One region of the Mitsuaria sp. CC2 genome, then DNA from elsewhere that is predicted to be linked to it. Evidence: riboswitches for the same ligand, from Rfam matches in the RefSeq annotation. Region 1 holds a riboswitch; the other holds the start of a gene.
What was found. Region 1 has a riboswitch for thiamine pyrophosphate ahead of PV762_RS00760 (TonB-dependent siderophore receptor). Riboswitches for the same ligand answer to the same signal wherever they lie in the genome.
Positions count from the first base shown of each region.

Region 2: linked by a shared signal. The riboswitch ahead of thiC (phosphomethylpyrimidine synthase ThiC) and the one ahead of PV762_RS00760 (TonB-dependent siderophore receptor) in region 1 are both predicted to bind thiamine pyrophosphate.

Region 1 covers NZ_JARVXN010000003.1:17,700-25,234, forward strand. The annotation lists tRNA gene PV762_RS00750 (tRNA-Asn) at 1-70, opposite strand, end outside; tRNA gene PV762_RS00755 (tRNA-Asn) at 174-249, opposite strand; gene PV762_RS00760 (TonB-dependent siderophore receptor) at 286-2,520, opposite strand; TPP riboswitch at 2,601-2,709, opposite strand; gene PV762_RS00765 (hypothetical protein) at 2,818-3,339, opposite strand; gene PV762_RS00770 (hypothetical protein) at 3,603-3,854, shown strand; gene PV762_RS00775 (DUF4148 domain-containing protein) at 4,113-4,442, shown strand; gene PV762_RS00780 (hypothetical protein) at 4,648-4,899, shown strand; gene PV762_RS00785 (DUF4148 domain-containing protein) at 5,149-5,481, shown strand; gene PV762_RS00790 (hypothetical protein) at 5,688-5,939, shown strand; gene PV762_RS00795 (barstar family protein) at 6,081-6,404, opposite strand; gene PV762_RS00800 (NAD(P)/FAD-dependent oxidoreductase) at 6,485-7,535, opposite strand, start outside.
Region 2 covers NZ_JARVXN010000015.1:163,164-170,698, forward strand. The annotation lists gene PV762_RS11150 (hypothetical protein) at 1-1,249, opposite strand, end outside; gene PV762_RS11155 (energy transducer TonB) at 1,434-2,252, opposite strand; TPP riboswitch at 2,499-2,635, shown strand; gene thiC (phosphomethylpyrimidine synthase ThiC) at 2,752-4,620, shown strand; gene PV762_RS11165 (FAD-dependent oxidoreductase) at 4,626-5,732, shown strand; gene thiS (sulfur carrier protein ThiS) at 5,729-5,947, shown strand; gene PV762_RS11175 (thiazole synthase) at 5,949-6,800, shown strand; gene PV762_RS11180 (bifunctional hydroxymethylpyrimidine kinase/phosphomethylpyrimidine kinase) at 6,797-7,535, shown strand, end outside.

The DNA.
Region 1 (7,535 bases):
CTCGACCTGGGCTCGAACCAGGGACCTACGGATTAACAGTCCGGCGCTCTACCGACTGAGCTATCGAGGAAAAGTCTGCTCAGATCCAATCGATCTGAATTCTTGGGCCAGCATCTTCGGTAGGACACTGGCTTAAAAAGAACGAAGGTCCGAGGACCTTCGTTATCTGATCTTGGCTCCCCGACCTGGGCTCGAACCAGGGACCTACGGATTAACAGTCCGGCGCTCTACCGACTGAGCTATCGGGGATCAGAGCCTAAGAGTATACACAGAAAAATCAGTACCTCACAAGACCCACTCCACCGACGCTCGCCATGTGCGATTGGCGAGCGGGTACAGGTACACGTGGTCGTACTGGTACGGCGACTCGCGCCACGCACGACGGTTGGTCGCGTTGTCCACGCCGACGCGCCAGATCAGCAACTGCCGACCCACGTTCTGCTCGAAGCGCGCGCCCAGGTCCAGCCGCGTCCAGCTCGGGATCGCCACCGAGTTGTCCGGCACGACCATCCGCTTGCCTTCGTAGACCACGCCGGCCAACAGCTCAAGACCTGGCACGCCCGCGCTGTGCCGCGCCTGCAGCTTCAGCACCGTCTCCGGCACGTTCGTCGGCTTCAGGCCGTTGAGCGTCGCATCCGCGCTGCCCTCCCGGCGCGCGTGCAGCTTCATCGCGCTCGCCATCAGGCCGCCGCCCGTCCACTTCAGATCCGCCTGCGCTTCCACGCCGCGGTGGTTCTGCTCACCGTCGATGCGGCGCTCGAGCCGGTCGACGTTGTTCACCACCACCGTCACGTCGTTCGTCGTCGGCTTGCTGATGTCGAAGTAGTTGATCGACCAGTCCACCGTGCGGCTGCCCGACTTCAGACCGATCTCCCATTGCTTGCTGCGGATCGCCGACAGCGCCCGGCCGGCGTTCGCGTAGATCGGCAGTTGCGGCGTGACGGCCGATTCGACGCCTTCGCCCCAGCTCGCATACGCGAGCAGCTGCGGATCGATCGCGTAGCTCACGCCCACCCACGGCGTCGTGACCGACTGGCGATAACTCGTCGCCTCGTTGTCCTCGCCGGCGGGCACGTTGACCTGGATCGAATCGCGATCCAGACGCGTGTGCCGCAGGCCCAGCCAGCCTTGCCACTGCGCGCTGAACTGCATCGCGTCGCGGAAGTAGACCTCGGTGCTGCGCTCGGTACGGTTGGTGTTGGTCGAACCGAGCGTCGGGTCGGCCACCGTCGGCAGCGTGCCCCAGATGTTGCCGGTCCCCGCCCAGTTGTAGGCTTGGCCCTGCAGCCGGCTCTTGAAGCGCGAGAACAGCACGCCCGTCGACACCTGGTGCTCGACGCCCAGCAGCGTCAGCTTGCCCTGCGCCGACAGGTCGAGCGCGTCGCTGTCGCGATGCTCGTTGTCGCTGCGGAAGTCGTATTGATCGAAGGTGCCGTCGGGGCAGTAGGTGCTCGGGTAATACGTGCCGTCGCCGGCCGTGCAGCCGAAGGGATAGGCGAGGCGGTCGTCGGTCACCAGGCGCTGGATCGCCGCGTGCGCCTGCAGCTTCCAGTCGGCGTTCAACTGATGCTGCACGCGCAGCGAGGCGGTGCGGCCTTCGAAGACCACCGGTTGGCTCCACGACTGGTTGTTCAGGTTGGTGCGCGGGTCGATGGCCTTCGCGTCGGGCAGCTTGTCGCCGAGCAGGCTGAAGCCGGGCTGGCTCGGCTGGGCCTGGCGGTTGATCTCGACCTCCGCCTCGACCAGCGTGTCGCGCGTGACACGCCAGTCGCCGGCGACGGCCATCATCCAGCGGTTGCCGTCGGCGTCGCGCAGTTCGGGGCGCAGTTTGGCGGCCTCGACGTTGACGCGCAGGCCGAAGGCCTTGTCGTTGCCGTGACCGTCGCCGAAGCGGCGGCTCCAGTCCATCGCGGACTCGACGGTGCCGCGCTCGCTGACGCCCAAGCGCACGCTGGTGAGCTCAACCGTCGGGCGCTTCACCACGAGGTTGACCAGTCCACCCGGCGCGCTGGTGCCGGCCTGGATGCCGGTCGTGCCCTTGATGGCTTCGATGCTGCTCTTGTTGGCGAGGGGGAGGGCGGTCTCGGCGTTGATCGGCAGGCCGTCGCGGCGGTAGTTGAAGCGGTTGTCGAGGTCGTAGCCTCGAATCTTCAGGTAGGAAACGTAGCCCGCCGAGTTGTACGAGTCGCCCACGCTCGCGTCGAGCAGCGTCAGCCCGGCGAGGTTGAACAGGCCGCGGTCGTTGAGCTGCTCGGCGCTGACGAGGCTGGCCTGGATCGGGAGCTTGGCGACGGGCGTGTCGCCGAAGCCGCCGGCCATCACGGGCGCGTCGGACTTGCCCTTGACGACAACGCTGGGCAGGGCGGGGGAGGGGGTCTGCGCATTGGCCGACGCGTTGGCCGGCGTGCCGGCCGGAGAGTCGGTCGACTGCGCGGTGGCGTGCAGCGAGACGCCGCCGGCGATCAGCGCGATCGCGAGCCGATGCAGCGGGAAGGAATTCAGAGCGGACGAAGTTGCCATCGATGTGCCGAAGCCAGAAATGCGATGGCAGGTCGGCAAACCGGGCACGCCGATGAGAAGGCGGCGTGCGGGACACGAGGCGTGTCGAAGGCATGCTTCCCTGCGCGAGGATTACCTCAATCAGGTTCAAAGGGACTTTCTCAGCCGGGCCATCGACGGATCGATGGCGCAGCACCCCTAGCGAACTCACCGGACGGGCCGGTGAGTGGTGGTGATTCTAGCGGGAGGCCCACAGAGGACCTTGGCGTCCAGGGATTTAGCAGGCCAGGCTCGTCCTCGGGTCGTGCGCCCAAGCGCTCATCGAGCCGTCGGAGGAGGACGGAGCAGTCCGAGCTCAGTGAGTCGCTCGATGCCCCGATGGACGGATCCCGTCTTGTATTTGAAGTCGCCCGATCGCGAGAACCACCGAAGGCGTGTGCCGTCGTGTAACTGGAACGTCAGTCGGTGCTGGCGCGACATGAACGCCCACCTCAATCCATAGCCACCTGCCAGCGCCAGCATGCCGATCTGGATGTGGGTACCCGGCTGGAGATCGTTCCAATAGACGCTGAGACCGAAAAGTACCCCTGCCAGCAGAAGGAGCACGATCACACCGGCCACGATGCGCATCGGTGCCAACCTGGCGTCGTAGACCGCATGAGACACCCGCTCGGTGGGAACGACGTCGATCCGATAGGGCGTCTTGATCGAGAGTTGCTTGCGCAGCACCCGCAGGCCGTCGTCCCCGATGCTCACCACTTGGCCGATGTGATACGCGTAGTCGTCGGGCGACGCGAAGATGGCGTAGGTCTCGCGCTCGTGCCGGTGATTGCTCTCCATCCCTGTTCCTCGTGTTGTCGCCTGTTGGATCAATCAGGTCGTGTTGTCGGCGCTCGCCGGCAGTCCCGGTGAGCGGACGAGAGTCTAGCGAGGCCAAAAGAGGGCTTTGGAGGCGTCCGGAAGCCCGAAGGCGCTTCCCGTTTGTCCGCCGCCCATGCAGTTCACGCCGCCGCCGCGCAGCTTCGTCTCCTGACGCTCGCAAGTGGCCGGGTCGATGACGACACTGACTCCATCGACACAGCCAACGCCTTCAGGAGATCGACATGAACGCCACCCGCCTCAGCATCACTTCCGCCACCAACACCACCGTCAAGGCGGTCGCCTTCGGTGCTGTCGCGGCGCTGGCCCTGGGTCTCGGGATCGCTCATGCACAAGGTCAACGCGAGATGCGTGCCTCGATCGTCACGCTGGATCCGGTGGTGATCAGCGTCAAGCGCGAGCAACTCCCGACCGTCTACATCACCGGCCGCCGCAGCGCCGACGCGGTCGACGCGCACGTCGCCTCGGCCGAGTGAACGTCCCAGGTCGCGCTGTATCGGTGGAGCGATCCACGGACTGACGCCCTTCGGTTCGCTCCCATGCAAGACGCCCGGCTCATGCCGGGCGTCTTGCTTTTAGGAGCGCGCAGGCGATTGTTGCTGCGATCACAACGGCCCATTGCGACGCCGGCCGTTTATCCGAACGAGGCTCGCATCTAACCTTCAGTCATCGGCAAACGAAGCCGGCCAAGACCCCAGACACCCCGATCCAACGCGCTCTCAAAGGAACCCATCATGACCGCCAAGACCCTGATCGCCACCGCCCTCATCGCCCTGTCCGCCGCTGCTGTGCCGGCGTTCGCGCAGAGCTACAGCCACCTCGATCCGATCACGCAGAGCCAGAAGAGCCGCGCTGAAGTGCTGGCCGATCTGGAGATCTACCGCGAGTCGGGCCTGGCTGCTGTCGACCGCACCGAAGACAGCTCGCTGGAGCTGAACCAGCGCGCCAAGGCCGAGGCTCGCTACGCTGAACTGAAGGCATCCCCGAAGTACGCCGCCCTGGTGCAGCGCTTCGCCGCCAAGGAAGGCAAGGGAGCCGTCACGGAAGGCGTGTCCGCACGCTGAGCCCCGCTCCAGCCCCCGCAGCGCCGCCCGGACGGAAGTCCAGGCGGCGTTTCTCATTGAAAGCGCCCGATGGCGCTTTCCGTTTGTCCGCCGCTGATGCAGTTCACGCCGCCGCGGCGCAGCTTCGTCTCCTGGCGCTCGCAAGCGGACGGGTCGATGACGACACTGACTCCATCGACACAGCAAACCGCCTCAGGAGAACGACATGACCACCAGCCGCTTCCACGTTGCTTCCGCCACTGAAACCACCGTCAAGGCCGTCCTCTTCGGCGCCGTGACCGCGATGGTGCTGGCCCTGGGCATCGCCCACGCCGAAGGTCAGCGCGAGATGCGCGCTTCGATCGTCACGCTGGATCCGGTGGTCATCACCGCCAAGCGCGAACAGCTGCCGACCGTCTACATCACCGGTCGTCGCGACACATCCGCCGACGCGGTCCAGATCGCCTCGGCCCAGTAAGCCCTGACGGTTGCGCTGTATCGATGGAGCGAGCCTCCGGCTGACACCGCCCGCTCCGCTCCCCCAACGCCCGGCTCTTGCCGGGCGTTTGCATTTGGGCGCCCGAACGGATTGTTGTTCCCCCTGCATCCGTCCATTGCTTCCGCCCGTATTTATGCAGAGCGAGCCGCCTTCTATTGTTCAGTCAACGGCAAACGAAGCCGGTCCCGACACCAGACACCCACCTGCACCACTCTCAAAGGATTGATCATGACCACCACCAAGACCGTGATCGCCACCGCTCTGATCGCCCTGTCCGCAGCCGCCTCGCCGGTGTTCGCGCAGAGCTACAGCCACCTCGACCCGATCACGCAAAGCCAGAAGACCCGCGCCGAAGTGCTGGCCGATCTGCAGATCTACCGCGAATCCGGCTTGGCCGCCGTCGACCGCACCGAGGACTTCGCGCTGAACGCCACCCAGCGCGCCAAGGCCGAAGCCCGATACGCCGAGCTGAAGTCCTCGCCAAAGTACGCCGAACTGGTGCAGCGCTTCGCCGCCAAGGAAAACAAGGGCGCCGTCATCGAAGGCGTGTCCGCCCGCTGAGCCCTGAACTCGCGCCGCTCGGCGCCGCCAGGATGCATGTCCTGGCGGCGCTTCCCGTTGAAAGCGCCCGATGGCGCTTTCCGTTTGTCCGTCGCTGATGCAGTTCACGCCGCCGCGATGCAGCTTCGTCTCCTGACGCTCGCAAGCCACCGGGGCTGTGACGACACTGACTCCATCGACACAGCAAACCCCTTCAGGAGATCGACATGAACACCATCCGCCTCGACATCACTTCCGCCACCAACACCACCGTGAAGGCAGTCCTCTTCGGCGCCGTCGCCGCCGTGGTACTGGGCCTGGGCATCGCCCACGCCGAAGGCCAGCGCGAAATGCGCGCCTCGATCGTCACGCTGGATCCGGTGGTCATCACCGCCAAGCGCGAACAGCTGCCGACCGTCTACATCACCGGCCGGCGCGACACGTCGGCTGACGCCGTCCAGATCGCTTCGGCCCAGTAAGCCCTGTCGGTTGCGCTGTATCGATGGAGGGAGCCTCCGGCTGACAACGTCCGTGCCGCTCCAAGACAAACGCCCGGCTCGTGCCGGGCGTTGTGCTTTCTGGCGAACGCGTTCAACAACGCGACGCTGATCCTGGAAAGGCTAAACGTTGAACGAGAGCACCAGGATTGGCGGCTCGCCAATGTCGATACGTCGCCAATTGACGAACGCCGCGCATTCCACGAGGGCCAGGTATTGCTCAGGGCAAGCGGCCTTGAAAACGTCCGCCGCATCGAGCGCAAGGCAGACCAGTTCACCGGGGGCCACCTGGACATCGCTCATGGTCTCGTCCAGAGACGTCATGCAGTCGATCCAGGCATCCATGTTCCGACCGAAGAATGCGGGGAAACCGAACGCCCGAGCGAAGGTGTCGTAGAAGGATGGCCAGTCGATGATCTTGGCGCCATCCACATGGATCGTTTTCATAGGCATGGAGCTCCCCCTCCCAAGAAAAAACCCGCCGGCTTTCGCCAGGCGGGCTCGTGTTCCGGCGCGCTATTCGACGGTCAGTCGAAGTTCGGCGTCTCGACGCCCAGCACCTTGTGCAGCTTCGGGCTGGTGGTCGTGTACTGCAGGTGGACGCGCTTTTCCGGATTGATGATCGGCATCGCGCCGAAGGCCGCCAGCGCGGCTTCGTGGAAGCCCGACAGGATCAGCTTCTTCTTGCCCGGGTAGGTGTTGATGTCACCCACCGCGAAGATGCCCGGCACGTTGGTCTGGAACTTCTCGGTGTCGACCTGGATCTGCTTCTTCTCCAGCGACAGGCCCCACTCGGCGATCGGGCCCAGCTTCGGCGACAGGCCGAAGAACACCAGCACCTGGTCCGCAGGCACCACGCGCGTGACACCGTCGCCGCCCGTGATCTTCAGGCCCTTCAGCGCATCCTCGCCCTCGTCCAGGTCGGCGACCTGGCCGACGATGAACTGCATCTCATAGGCGTCGCACAGCTCCTTCATCTTGGCCACCGACGCCGGCGCGGCACGGAAACCGTCACGACGGTGCACCAGGATCACGCTCTCCGCCTTGTGCGGGTTGCCGTCGGCGTTGCCGCCGCAGAAGTTCAGCGCCCAGTCCAGCGCCGAGTCGCCGCCGCCGATGATCACCAGGTTCTTGCCGGCGAACTGCGACGGGTTGCGCACCCGGTAATGGACCTGCGAGCCCTCGTACTTGTCGATGCCCTCGACCTTCAGCGTGCGCGGCTGGAACGAACCCACGCCGCCCGCGATGAAGATCGTCTTGGTCAGGAACTGCGTGCCCTTGCTTGTCGCGACGAAGAAACGACCGTCTTCCTGCTTCTCGACCGTCGTGACCTCCTGCCCCAGATGGAAGGTCGCGCCGAACGGCTCGATCTGCTTCATCAGGTTGTCGGTCAGCTCCTTGCCCGTCACCACCGGCAGCGCCGGGATGTCATAGATCGGCTTGTCCGGGTACAGCTCGATGCACTGGCCGCCGGGATAGGCCAGCGAGTCGATGATGTGCGCCTTGATCTCGAGCAGGCCCAGTTCGAACACCTGGAACAGGCCCACCGGGCCCGCGCCGACGATGACGGCGTCGGTT
Region 2 (7,535 bases), on a different contig from region 1:
CCAGCATGTCGAGCCCGAAGAGGTGCAGGTTGCCGACGGGATCGTTCTGCCCGCCGTGCGGCTTCGCCCCCTGGAATCGGGCGAGGAACTTCTCCGTCGAGTCCTTCGGCGTCAGACCGCAATGGCAAGCCAACGCCGCAAGACGATCGACGCCTTCGACGAGCCGTTGATCGAGACGGCTTCGTGCAGACGCAGCGCCTTCCACCTCCACGGCCGAGAGCGCCTCCGCGATCGCTCCGGCCGGCGTCACGCAGAAGTCACCGGAACCGTCGAACGCCAGCCGCAGCTCCCGGCAGGCCGCCGCCACGGTGCCCGGCCGGGGATCCCTGTGCAGGGCCTCGCACAGCAGGAGCAGGTCGCGCTTGCCATTGCCATACAGTTCGAAATCGTCCCGGGTCAGCGGCCCCTCCTGATCCTTGAGCCGGCGCGCCAGGTCGTCGATCACCCCCCTCACGTGGGCCACGTCGCCTTCTCCGAGCAGCAGCGTCCTCAACCACATGAAGGTACGGAACAACTCCAACCGCGCTTCGGGAAAATCGGACCCTCCTTGAAACGCCGGCGCGGTCAACCCCGGCAGGTTCGCGAAGTGCCGCTGCTCCCGGATCGATCGGATCCAGCGCTGCTTCGCCTGGCTGGCGAAAGCGGCAGCCGAGAACGACGCGGGTCCGGTCGCACGCGATGCCAGGGACACCGGCGCTGCCGTGGGCTTCTGCGACGCGGGCAACCGCGGGTGCGGTCCCGGCAGACCCGCGGGGCGTTGCGGACTCGACCTGTCCTGCGCCGCGTCCAGGGCCCGACCGAGCGCGGCCGTCACGTCAGGCAGGGCGCCGCCGCCTGGCAGCAGATCCGTCTCGAGAGCGCGCAGCACCCGGTCCACCATCGCGGGGGGCGCTCCCGTCGCTTCCAGGCAATCGCACAAGGCGCGCAGCGCCCGCTTGCCCTCGCCGAGGAAGCTGCACTGCGCCTTGGCCTGATCCGGTGCGTTGCCGGTATGGCGCGCCGTGAGTTCGTTGAAGGCGTCGCGGAGACAGACCCAACGGGGATTGCCGCCGAGCAGGAACTCCAGCCGGAAGATCCCGGCCCCGACCTCTTCCAAGGTTCGTTGGAACATCGGCGTCTGGGCGAACGCTTCCAGCGGGATCGTCCCGTCGAAGTACGTCTGTGGCCGGTCGACCAGCGCCCTGACGACCGACTCGTAGGTGGGCGTGACGCTGAAGTCGACAACCAGCCTGCAGACGCCTTCGGGCATCCCGTCCGGCGCGGCCGGAAGGGAAGACGGAGGAGAGGAAGAAGACGGCAACGAATGCATGGCGCCCCTGGATCGGCATGGACAGGGGGCTTTGGTGCGCGCTCCACGCCGTTCCGGTTCGCGGCCGCCGCGCAGGTCGCGGCGTGCATCGACGTCCCGTCCGATCAGCGATCGCCCGGGTGCGTCATTCGACCTGGAAGCCGATCTCCACGCTGACCTGACGCGGCGTCGGGATCGGCGCGAAGCGCCACTGCTTGACCGCGTTGACCGCGGCCGTGCTGAGCTTGCGGTCCGGCGACCGCATCGCCTGCGCGTTGTCGACGGAGCCGTCGGGGCGCACGGTGAACTGCACCTGCACCGAGCCGGCGCGCTGCTGCGCCAGCAGCGCGCGCGGATATTCGGGATCGACCTTGCGCAGCAGCTTCAGCGGCACGGGTTCGTCGTCGGGTTCAGGCTCGGGCGCCTTGCCGGCCGGCGCGGCGGTCGACGGCGCGGCCATCGACACGACCTGCGGCGCCGGCGCTTCGGACATCGGCTGCGGCACGGACGACGGCGGCGCGATCGTCTGCGCGGCGGATTGACCGATCCCCGCAGGCGCGGGCGTCGGCGAGGCAACCACTGGCACCGAGGCCGTGTCCCCCGCGCGTGCTGCGAGTGGACGCTCGACGGCGGGTTCGGGTTCCGGCCGGCGCGCGACCGGCGCGGGGGCGGTCGTGGCCACGGGTCGGGCGACCGGCTTGGGCGCTTCGGGCTTTGTCTCGTGCGCGGGCTTCTTCTCGCCCTTCTCGGCGTGGAACTTGATCCACTGGAACACCTTGTCGGCGTCGCGCTTGGCGCGGTCGACGTCGCTCATCGGTGCTGTCTTGGAATCGACCACTGCGGCGGACGTGGCCGCCGCCGGCGCGGTCTGCGCCTGCGCGGCGACGGCGATCAAGGACAGGGTCAAGACCTGACACACCGCCAGGCCGCGGCGCGGCACGCTCAGAAGACTACGGCTGCTCATCACTCCACCCTCTTGTTGCGCTGGTTGCTCTCTTTTGGAGACAACGCCGGTCTTGTCTGCTGCTGTTGAAATCGGTTTCTTCGCGCCCCGGCCTGAGCGCCGCAGTGTAAGAAGTCACCGTGGTGACGGCCCCTCGGTGTTTCCCCGGAATCAGGATGTAACAGTACCTCCGATGTCCCTTGACATCGGGCTGGCGTCTAGGAATTCACGTCCCGCCCGGGCCGGGTGTTGCGCGGCCTATACTGCGCGCCTGCTCCGGGGAGCCCTGGGTCGACGATGCGCGCCGCGCACCGACGACACGGGCTGAGACATGGCGATGAAGCCGTGGACCCGCTGAACTTGATCCGGTTCGTACCGGCGTAAGAAGAGCCTGCCTTCCCGAAGTGCGCCCTCCCGGCCCCGTGCCCGGACGGCGCGGAAGGCCCGGTCCATCCGGCCCTCTCCTGCGCGCCTGCCCGTCCTGATCGGTCCAGCCTCCGGCGCCCAACCGGAGACCCCGATGAACGACCTGACCCCCGCCGACGCCACCTTCCACGAGCGCCTCGCCGCCAGCCGCGCCCCGCTGCCCTCCTCGACCAAGACGCATGAGCACGGCGTGCTGCATCCGCACCTGCGCGTGCCGCTGCGGGAGATCGCGCTGACCAACGGCGAACGACTTGCGGTCTACGACACTTCCGGCCCGTACACCGATCCCGCCGTCGCCACCGACGTGCGCCGCGGCCTGCCCGCCACGCGCGCGGCCTGGGTCGAGTCGCGCGGCGACACCGAGCCCTACGCCGGCCGCGCCATTCAGCTCTTCGACGACGGCTTGCGCGAGGCCGCGCAGCAGGACGCCCTGCGCGCGCAGAGCGCCGCGCTGACGCGCCCGCCCCGTCGCGCGAAGCCGGGCGCCAACGTGACGCAGATGCACTACGCGCGGCGCGGCATCGTCACCGCCGAGATGGAGTACGTCGCGATCCGCGAGAACGGCCGCCGCGCCTGGATGCACGAGTACCTGTCCGACACCGAGCGCGAACAGCGCCTGCGCGGCCAGGGCCTGGGCGCGCAGATCCCCGGGATCATCACGCCCGAGTTCGTCCGCGACGAGGTCGCCCGCGGCCGCGCCATCATCCCGGCCAACATCAACCACCCGGAAGTCGAGCCGATGGCGATCGGCCGCAACTTCCTGGTCAAGGTCAACGCCAACATCGGCAACTCGGCCGTGAGCTCGGGCATCGAGGAGGAGGTCGAGAAGCTCGTGTGGGCGACGCGCTGGGGTGCGGACACGGTGATGGACCTGTCCACCGGCCGCAACATCCACACCACGCGCGACTGGATCCTGCGCAACAGCCCCGTGCCCATCGGCACCGTGCCGATCTACCAGGCCCTGGAGAAGGTCGGCGGCGTGGCCGAGGACCTGACCTGGGCGCTGTTCCGCGACACGCTGGTGGAGCAGGCCGAACAGGGCGTCGACTACTTCACCATCCATGCCGGCGTGCGGCTGCCCTTCGTGCCGATGACGGTCAAGCGCCGCACCGGCATCGTGTCGCGCGGCGGCTCCATCCTGGCGAAATGGTGCATCGCGCACCACCGCGAGAACTTCCTGTACACGCACTTCGAGGAGATCTGCGAGATCATGAAGGCGTACGACGTGAGCTTCTCGCTGGGCGACGGGCTGCGGCCGGGTTCGCTGGCGGACGCCAACGACGAAGCGCAGTTCGCCGAGCTGCGCACGCTGGGCGAGCTGACGAAGATCGCGTGGAAGCACGACGTGCAGACCATGATCGAAGGTCCGGGGCACGTGCCGATGCACATGATCCAGGCCAACATGACCGAGCAGCTCAAGCACTGCGACGAGGCGCCGTTCTACACGCTGGGGCCGTTGACCACCGACATCGCGCCGGGCTACGACCACATCACCAGCGGCATCGGCGCCGCGATGATCGGCTGGTTCGGCTGCGCGATGCTGTGCTACGTGACGCCGAAGGAGCACCTGGGGCTGCCCGACCGCGACGACGTCAAGCAGGGCCTGATGGCCTACAAGATCGCGGCGCACGCGGCCGACATCGCCAAGGGCCATCCGGCGGCCCGGGCGCGCGACGACGCGCTGTCCAAGGCGCGTTTCGAGTTCCGCTGGGAGGACCAGTTCAACCTCGGCCTCGATCCGGAAACCGCGCGCGCGTTCCACGATGAGACCCTGCCCAAGGACAGCGCGAAGGTGGCGCACTTCTGCTCGATGTGCGGACCGAAGTTCTGCTCGATGAAGATCACGCAGGACGTGCGGGAGTACAGCGCGCAGCTGGAAGCGGACGCCGCGGGCATGAAGGCGAAGAGCGCCGAGTTCCTCGCCGGCGGCGGCGAGCTCTACATCCCGATCCGCCAGGCCTGATCGCGATGGCCGCGATCGCCATCGCCGGGGCGGGGCTCGCCGGACGCCTGCTCGCGTGGACACTCTCTCGGGCCGGTCACGCCGTCGAGGTCTTCGACGCGTCGTCCGGTCCCGCGCCCGCGTTCGACGCGCAGGGCGCGGCCGCGTTCAGCGCCGCCGGCATGCTCAGTCCGCTCGCCGAGCAGGAACAGGGCGGCGCGGAGATCGCCGCGCTGGGCTGGCGATCGCTCGCGTTGTGGCCCGACATCGTGGCCTCGTTGTCCGGGACGGCACCGGACTCGACCCCGGTCTCGAGGTCGTCCTCGAGATCAAGTCCGGCACCGGGCCCCGTGCCGCTGCGCATCGAGGGCAGTCTGCTGCTGTCACATCGTGCGGACCTGGGCGCGGCGGAGCGTGCGCTGAGGCGCATGCCGGGCGCGGAGCCGCTCGACATGGACGCGCTACGCACGTTGGAACCGATGCTGGCGCCGGGCCTGCGCGGCTGGCTGCTGCCGCGGGAAGGCCTCATCGCGCCGGTGCCCGCGATGGCCGCGCTGCACGCGGGCGCGACGGCTGCCGCGGCGCGCTGGCACTGGTCGCGTCCCGTCGACCAGGTGGTGCCCGGCGCACTGCACTTCGCTGACGGCGGGCACTGGCACGGCGACTGGGCGATCGATGCCCGCGGGCTGGGCGCGCGGCCGCCGCAGCCCTTGCGCGGCGTCCGCGGCGAGATCGTCACGCTGTCCCTGCCGGGGCACGGTCTGCGCCGGCCCGTCCGGCTGCTGCATCCGCGGCATCGCGTCTATCTCGTGCCGCGTTCGGACGCGGAGATCGTCGTCGGCGCCAGCGAGATCGAGAGCGAGGACCGCAGCCCGGTCTCGCTGCGCTCCGCCGTCGAGCTGATGGCGGCGGCGCAGAGCGTGCTGCCGGCGCTGTCGGAGGCGCGCATCGTGCGGCTCGACCGGCATCTCCGGCCGGCGCTGCCCGACAACCTGCCCTTCCTCCATCACGAGCCCGGCCTGTTGCGCATCAACGGCCTGTACCGGCACGGATGGCTGCTCGCGCCGGCGTTGGTCGAGCGTCTGCTCGACACGGCCGGCCTGGCCGCGCCTTTCCTGGAGCACTCCCCATGACCGCCCTCCCCTCGATCACCGTGCGGCTCGACGACCGCACCGTGGCCATGCCCGCCGGCGCGACGCTGGCGCACTTGCTCGAACGCGAACGGCGCGAGGCCGCCGCTGTGGCGACCGCGCTGAACGGCCGCTTCGTGCCTCGCGACGCGCGCGCCGACACGGCGCTCAACGACGGCGACGTCGTCCTCTTCTTCCAACCGATCGTCGGAGGCTGACATGCCGCTCACCGCCCATCCACCATCCACCGATCGACCAGCGATCGTCCCGAAGGCGACCGATCCGCTGCTCATCGACGGCGTCGCGCTCGACAGCCGCTTCTTCCTCGGCACGGCCGGGTATCCCAGTCCCGCGACGCTATGCGACGCGATCCGCGCGGCCGGCTCGCAGGTGCTGACCGTCGGCCTCAAGCGCACGCTGCAGGCGGGCGACAACGGCGCGTTGACACAGGCATTCGCCGTCGGGCGCGAGCAGGGCGCCCGGCTGCTGCCCAACACCGCCGGCTGCCGCAGCGCGCGCGAGGCGGTGCAACTCGCCCACATGGCGCGCGAACTCTATGGCACCGCCTGGATCAAGCTCGAAGTGATCGGCGACGACCACACGCTGCAGCCCGATCCGTTCGAGCTGGTCGCGGCGGCGACGGAACTCGTGCGCGAGGGCTTCGTCGTCTTCCCCTACTGCACGGAGGACCTGATCGTCGGCCGACGACTGCTGGACGCCGGTTGTCCGCTGCTGATGCCCTGGGGCGCACCCATCGGCTCGGGCCAGGGGCTGCTGAACCTGCACGGGCTGCGCACGCTGCGCGAGCGCCTGCCCGACACGGTGCTGGTGATCGACGCGGGCCTGGGCGCGCCGTCGCAGGCGGCACGTGCGATGGAGCTCGGCTTCGATGCGGTGCTGCTGAACAGTGCGGTGGCGCAGGCCGGCGATCCCGTGGCGATGGCCGGCGCGTTCGGCGACGCGGTGCGCGCGGGGCGGCGCGCCTTCCATGCCGGCTTGATGGCGCCGCAGGCCTTCGCGGTCGCGAGCACGCCGGTCAGCGGCCACGCTTTCCTGTTGGGGGACGCATGAACGATACGAACGACCGCAGCGCACACGGCGATCGACGCGAGTCCCACGCGACGACGATGCCATCACCGCAGGTGCCCCATCCGAGTCTGCCCTCGCCCTGGGCGCCGCCGGTCGACCCGGACCTCCTGACGCTGCCGCCGTGGACCGACGATCCGTCGCCGCCGATCATCTGGAGCGCCGCCGGCACCGACAGCGGCGGCGGCGCGGGCTTGAGCGCGGACACGCGCGCGGCGGCGGCCATGGGCGTTCACCTGTGCCCGGTCGTCGCGGCCGTGACGGCGCAGCACTCGATGGGCGTGAACGCGGTGTTCCCCCTGCCGGCCAGCCAGGTGCGCGCGCAACTGAGTGCGCTGAGACAAGACCTGCCCCCGCGCGTCGTCAAGACGGGCCTGCTCGCGAGCGCGGCGACGGTCGACGCGCTGCTGGCGCAGATCGGCGACGCGCCGCTGGTCGTCGATCCGGTGCTCGGCGCGAGCGCAGGCGGCGCGGCGTTCTGCGACGACACGCTGCTCGGCGCCTATCGTCATCAGCTCATCCCGCGCGCGACGCTGATCACCCCGAACCGGCGCGAGGCGGAGCGGCTGCTCGGCGTGGCGTCGGGTCAGTTGCCGGTCCCGGAGCTGGCCGCGATGCTGCGCGGCATGGGCGCGCGGGCCGTCTGCATCACCGGCGGCGACGATGCGGCGCAGGTGGACGGACTCTCGATGGACTGGCTGGACAGTGCGCTGGCGACCG